DNA from 3 places in the Lysinibacillus sp. NPDC098008 genome. Region 1 is predicted to be linked to each of the others. Evidence: riboswitches for the same ligand, from Rfam matches in the RefSeq annotation. Region 1 holds a riboswitch; each other region holds the start of a gene.
The links. A riboswitch is a leader RNA that binds a small molecule or an ion and turns the genes downstream of it on or off. The one in region 1 is predicted to bind lysine.
Positions count from the first base shown of each region.

Region 2: another riboswitch for lysine. It lies ahead of ACIQVU_RS06015 (aspartate kinase); the one in region 1 lies ahead of ACIQVU_RS18895 (transporter substrate-binding domain-containing protein).
Region 3: another riboswitch for lysine. It lies ahead of ACIQVU_RS16230 (amino acid permease); the one in region 1 lies ahead of ACIQVU_RS18895 (transporter substrate-binding domain-containing protein).

Region 1 is NZ_JBIWBA010000034.1:15,738-18,014, forward strand. It holds gene ACIQVU_RS18890 (amino acid ABC transporter permease) at 1-491, opposite strand, end outside; gene ACIQVU_RS18895 (transporter substrate-binding domain-containing protein) at 628-1,491, opposite strand; lysine riboswitch at 1,610-1,796, opposite strand; gene odhB (2-oxoglutarate dehydrogenase complex dihydrolipoyllysine-residue succinyltransferase) at 2,146-2,277, opposite strand, start outside.
Region 2 is NZ_JBIWBA010000004.1:24,111-26,387, reverse strand. It holds gene uvrC (excinuclease ABC subunit UvrC) at 1-476, shown strand, start outside; lysine riboswitch at 533-711, shown strand; gene ACIQVU_RS06015 (aspartate kinase) at 806-2,032, shown strand; gene ACIQVU_RS06010 (YslB family protein) at 2,168-2,277, opposite strand, start outside.
Region 3 is NZ_JBIWBA010000022.1:4,604-6,880, reverse strand. It holds gene ACIQVU_RS16230 (amino acid permease) at 1-1,175, opposite strand, end outside; lysine riboswitch at 1,257-1,433, opposite strand; gene ACIQVU_RS16225 (CynX/NimT family MFS transporter) at 1,611-2,277, shown strand, end outside.

The DNA.
Region 1 (2,277 bases):
TTGCCTGTTGCTGGCAGTATATTGCGTGCAACTTGTGGCAATACCACATGGAACATGATTTTAACATGGTTCATCCCAATCGCTGATGCCGCCTCATATTGACCTTTATCGATGGACACAATTCCACCACGTACAATTTCTGCCATATAAGCACCTGTATTCAGCGACACAACGACAATCCCCGCTGTAATAAAGTGCATATCAATGCCAAATGCAATATCTAATCCGTAGTAAACAACCATTGCTTGTACAATCATTGGTGTACCACGGAAAAATTCAACATAGCATGTTAGTATAAAATTAATAAGCTTTAAGCTATAAAATTTCACACCTTTTTTACGAACAGGAATCGTATGCATAATTCCGATGAAAAATCCGATAAATGCACCAATAATTGTACTAATAATCGAAATCAGTAACGTATAATACGCACCTCGTAAAAACATTTGCCAGTTGTTTTCAATAATTGAAAGTATCCATTCAAGACTCATGAAGCTCCTCCTCACAATATCATGTTGCCTGTGTAGTTCTATGTTTACTAGCATCGTATCATTATGTAGAGAGGTTCTCATTTTAATAATGATGAAATAATCATGCACGGACTAGCAACTAGCCCGTGCAATGTTATTATTGTGCTGCTGGTTGTTGGGCAATTGCCTCTTCCATAATTTGTTGACGCTCATCTTCTGAAATACCCTTTAAAATTTCATTGATTTTCTCAAGATTTGCATCATCTTTACGTAAGCCTACAGCAATAGATGTGTTAGAAAGGTCTGTATCAAAGCCTTGACCTTCTTCAAATGAAACATATGTGAATTTATCGTTCGCCGCTGCTGCTGAGATACCTTCTGGACGCTCGGCTACATAGCCGTCAATTTTGCCAGCCTCTAATGCCACACGCATTGCTGGGAAGTTTTCCATCGCTGTTTGCTTTTCTACACCGTCAATTTGATCGATTACATCATAGTTCGATGTATTTAATTGTGATGTAATTTTCGCGCCTGAGAAATCTTGAATCGATGTTGCCTTTTCAAATTCGCTGCCTTTTTTCACAACGATGACAAAATCAGATGTGTAATAGTTTTCTGTAAAATCAATTGTTTTCTTACGCTCTGCTGTTGGTGACATACCTGCGATAATGGCATCAATTTTATTGGATTGTAATGCTGGTACTAGTCCATCCCATTCTAATTTCACAATCACTAGCTCTTTGCCTAAGCCTTCAGCGATTTTTTTCGCCATTTGTACATCATAGCCGCCTGCATATTCTGCATTATCGGCAATTTTTACTGCGCCATTGGCATCACCCTGCTGTGTCCAGTTAAAAGGTGGATAACCAGCCTCCATGCCAATACGGAATTCACCGCCACTTTCTTCTGTGTCGCCTTCAGCATCGCCTGTGCTACCTTCATTTTTGTCGCTTGTGCCACATGCCGCTAGCACAATTGCCGTCATGATCGACAGCATTACTAACAACCATTTTCTTTTCATAAAAAACGCCCCTTTTCTGTCAAAAAATAAAACAACTGTATGAAAAAAGACCTAAGTTTCTGAACTTAGGTCTTGCCTTTTATAACAGTTGCCCAAATCCTCACTATACTTTCCATATTTCCGAGATAGCACAACCTAGTAAACCTGGAAAGCAATTTACTAGGACAGTCCTGCACTTATTCACTGCAGACCCAGCATAAAAGTACGAGCTCCTTTTATACTTCGGCGATAGTTCCTTCTTCACTGTGTCCTCGCTTGCTTATACTCAACAATGAACTAATAAATATCGCGCCTCTACCTCACCTATTGATACGAGTGAGGTTTGTCTATTTAATTGATACTTAGATACTACTATATAATGAATAGATTCGTCAAGCTCATTTTATCACTTTTCTGACTAATGACAATATTAGGGGATTATACTTGCTCTATCCATTGTCAAGCATGCTATTTTAACAATAAACACACTATATTCAACAAATATTTATTATAAAACAATTATTTATATGTAAAAAGATAGAGAGAGGTAATTTCTTTATAGAGCATAGACGGCAGAGCTTTGTCTGTAAAAACAGAAAAGGGCTGTCTGGAAAGATCACTCTTTTCAGACAGCCCTTGGCTAAAATCCTGCAGTGGTTGCAAAGGAGGTTATAATTATGAATTTAATAATAAGTCTTCAGGGTTCTCGATTAATTCTTTTACTGTTTTTAAGAAGCCTACTGAATCTTTACCATCAATAATACGATGGTCATATGATAATGCCACGTACATCATTGGACGGATTTC
Region 2 (2,277 bases), on a different contig from region 1:
TTTTAAAGGAAGGCTTACCGCTCCCAGATTTAGTATTAATTGATGGTGGGAAGGGGCAAATGGAAGTGGCTCGCGAAGTATTAGAGGATGAGCTTGGACTTGTTATACCGATTGCAGGTTTAGCAAAGGATGATAAACATAATACATCACAGTTGTTGTTTGGCGATCCCCCAGAAGTAATTGCCCTAAAGCGTACAAGCGATGGCTTTTACTTGCTACAGCGTATTCAAGATGAGGTACACCGCTTTGCCATTACTTTCCTGCGTCAGCAGCATGAGAAGCATGCTATCCAGTCTGTGCTTGATCATATTGAGGGTGTAGGTCCAAAACGAAAACAGCAATTGTTAAAGCATTTTGGCTCAGTAAAAAAAATTCGTGAGGCTAGTGAACTTGCCTTACAGGAGGCTGGAATGCCAGCTCATCTAGCAAGCAATATCTATGCCTATTTTCAGCAACAGTCATTGTCAAAGGAATAAACATATGCTAAGGTTATGAATACAAAGGCTAGACAAATTAAATACTTCACTATTTAAGTGATGATAGAGGTGCAAGGTTCAAAAGTAACACGATTGAGGATGAACAAATCCAAGGACATTGTGTGAAAGGGGAGCTTGCCGAAGTATAGCATTGTTGTTTCCAGTGCTGTACTGGTTTTGCATTTAAGAGATGTAAGACTGTCGATTCTAAACGTTTCGGAGAGCTATCACACATGCACAAGTTACGTTTATTGTACATGTTATCAGCAGCTTTCACGTTATGTGAAAGCTGCTTTTAGTTTTCTGGAGAAACAGAGAGGGGAATACAAATGGCTAGAATTGTGATGAAATGTGGAGGAGCTATTTTAGCTTCCACTGAACAAATTCAAGAAATGGCTCAAAGAGCTATTGCAGAAAAGGATAGAGGGCTAGATGTGATTGTTGTAGTTGCTGGCATAGGGCAATCTGCAAATGAGATAAAAAGAATGGTGCAGCATTTAACAGATGAGGTATCAAAGCGAGAGCTAGCTGTACTTATGTCAACATGCTCGCAGCAGTCAAGTGCCTTATTGGCTATTACACTACAGGAAGCAGGATATGGTGCGGTGTCATTAACAGGGTGGCAAGCAGGTATTCATACAGATCGTATATATAGTCATGCACGTATCGATTATTTAGATGTTAGTCGTATCGAAGAGCATTTTACACAAGGCAGTATTGTGGTTGTTGCTGGTGAGCAAGGCATTGACGATATGAATAATATAACAACGCTTGGCAAAGGGGGAGCTGAAACAACTGCTGTAGCGCTAGCTGTAGCATTGAAAGCAGAGCGTGTTGATATTTATACAGATGTTGATGGTGTTTATACAGCAGACCCTCGTTATGTAGCAAAGGCTCAGCAGCTACAGGAAATTTCCTATGATGAAATGCTAGAGCTAGCCAATTTAGGATCACAAGTTATTCATCCACGTGCGATAGAGTTGGCAAAGAAATTTCAAATGCCTGTAATTATACGTGCTAGTTCGGGGCAATCAGTAGGCACTTTATTGAAGGAGGAAGTTGAGATGGAGAAAAATTTAGTTGTTCGTGGTGTGGCCTTTGAGTCAGATATTATTCGTTTAACAGTTGGCTATGATACATATTCTGATGCTTCGTTAGCTGATATTTTTACAGTGCTTGCGGAAAATCATATTAATGTAGATATTATTGTTCAAGCCATTATTGATGGAGTGAAGCCGACTGTGTCATTCTCGATTTTAAAAGAGGAGTTTGCAGACGCATTACGTGTTTTAGAGGATAGCAAATTATCGCTAGGCTTTAACTTTGCAGACTTTGAGATTGGATTAGCGAAAGTATCCATCATTGGCTCAGGTATGGCATCTAATCCTGGTGTTGCTGCACGTATGTTTGATCGCTTACGTTGTGAAAATATCCCAGTTAAAATGGTAAGCACATCTGAAATTAAAGTATCTGTTGTTGTACCACAGGATGAGATGATTCGTGCAGCAAATGCATTGCATGATGAATTTAATTTAGAGCAAACGATTTATATATAATGAGGCGTGTTAATAGACCTTTGTTTCACAGACTTTGCCTTACCATAATCAATAGATGAATATCTTCTATAATAATAGTAGAAACTGTAATAAAAAAGGGGAAATCTCATATTCATCAGAGATTTCCTCTTTTTGTCACTTTGCAGATATGATATGTTCCTTAGCATCCCATTTTACTGTAAACATAACATATTGTTGCTTCTCACGCTTTTCATCATAGCATTCTGTTAACAAGCCCTTTTCGA
Region 3 (2,277 bases), on a different contig from region 1:
CTAAAGGCAATACCAAGCCATGCGATAAAGCCAGACATCCCTGAAGCATTTAACAGCCAAATATAGACAACGCCATCTCCGAAAAATGATGCTAAAAATGCTAAGCAACCTACAGCTAATGTTGCAAGCAATGCATAGATTGGAATTCCTCGACGGCTTAGCTTTGTAAAGAATTTAGGTGCATGTCCCTCCACTGCTAATTGCCATAGCATACGCGAAGCTGCATATAGCCCTGAATTACCTGCCGATAACATAGCCGTTAAAATAATGGCATTCATAAGAGAAGCAGCGAAGGCAATACCTAAACGATCAAACACTAACGTAAACGGTGATACAGCAATATCTTCTGACAATAAACGCTCATCTGTAAATGGGATTAATAGCCCTATTGCAGCAATCGCTAAAATATAAAATAAAATAATTCGCCAAAATACTGATTTCACTGCCTTTGGAATATTTTTGCCGGGATCATCTGTTTCACCAGCCGTTACGCCAAGTAGCTCTGTTCCTTGGAATGAAAATCCAGCGGCAAGAAAAATTCCAAATGTCGCAAGGAAGCCACCATGAAACGGCCCATCACTAATAAAGAAATTCGTAAATCCTACAGGTGCTTGTCCACCCAAAATTCCAAAAATCATTAAGATGCTAATAATAATAAATACAATAACAGTTGCTACTTTAATCATCGCAAACCAATATTCACTCTCACCATAGCTCTTAACGGATAATAAATTAAACGTTAGCACAACTGCAATAAATAATACTGTCCATAATGCTGATGAACTCTCTGGGAACCAATATTTCATAATTAAGGATACAGCTGCAATTTCTGCTGCAATAGTAATTGCCCAGTTATACCAATAATTCCATCCTAATGCAAAGCCAAGAGCAGGGTCTACAAATTTTGTAGCATACGTACTAAAGGAACCTGATGACGGCATATAAGCAGCCATTTCTCCTAAGCTTGTCATTAAAAAGTACACCATCACACCAATTAAAGCATAGGCAAGCAATGCTCCCCCAGGACCTGCTTGTGCAATGGCTCCTCCGCTAGCTAAAAATAACCCTGTGCCAATTGTTCCACCTAAAGAAATCATTGTAATATGGCGACTTTTTAATTCCTTTTTCAGCTTCGGCGTTTTATGACCAAGCTGATTTACTTTTATTTCACTCACGATATAGCTTCCTTCCTATTAATGAGGCAAAAAAATGCCATCACATAAACACTGTGATGGCTAAGTTAATCCTCAGTTTCTTTAAATGATAGCTCAACACGTTGTGTCAACGTGACAGTTCTGTTCCTTTCGGAAACAGCCCCAGCATAAGGTTTTCAAGTCCCCTTACACTTCGGCAGTATTTCCTTTCAACTAATCTCTTCAATGCTTGTCATCTCCATTAGTTTACTAATAAATACCGCGACCTCTACCTCAATACAAACATGAGGCATATAATTATTAAATTTATGATGTTTATTATATTAACATAAGACCTTTGCCGTTTCAATACAATGTTAAATGTTCAATTTTTTATGAATTTTCTACTATTTTTAATCCTGTGATAAAGTGTTATAGTAGTCCAATTAGAATGGTTATGAATAGGAGGAGCTTATTTTGACAGAAAATAATCATTCCACTAATTATCCAAGTAAAAAAATTAGCTGGAAAGGAAGAACATTACTATTAGTTTTAGGAGTCATCTTTATAGCGTCTACATTGCGAATGCCATTAACGGTTGTTGGCCCAATTGTATCCTTTATACGTGATGACCTTGGTATTTCTAATGTATTAGCAGGCTTTCTAACAACGATTCCATTACTTGCTTTCGCTGTTGTATCGCCATTTGCGCCAGTTGTAGCACGCAAATTAGGACTTGAGCTCACACTATTATTATCTACTATTTTATTAGCACTAGGAATTGTTCTACGCTCACTTGGCACAACAGGGTTGCTTGTCTTTGGTACTGTACTTATTGGTGTAGCAATAGCCTTTGGTAACGTACTAATTCCAGGGTTATTAAAATTGAAATTTCCCTATCATGTAGGCTTACTCATGGCATTTTTCACAATGTCCATGAATTTAACCGCAGGCGTTGGGGCAGGCATTAGCTATCCTATTGCTAACTCCTCATTGGGCTGGCAAGGAGCATTAGCCATTGCACTGGTGCTTGTTATAATCACTATTGTCATATGGTTACCTCAATTAAAAGCAAATAAGCCTGAATCCGTTACTGCCTCTAAAAAGTCAGATACACCACCATTATGGAAATCACCTGTTACAT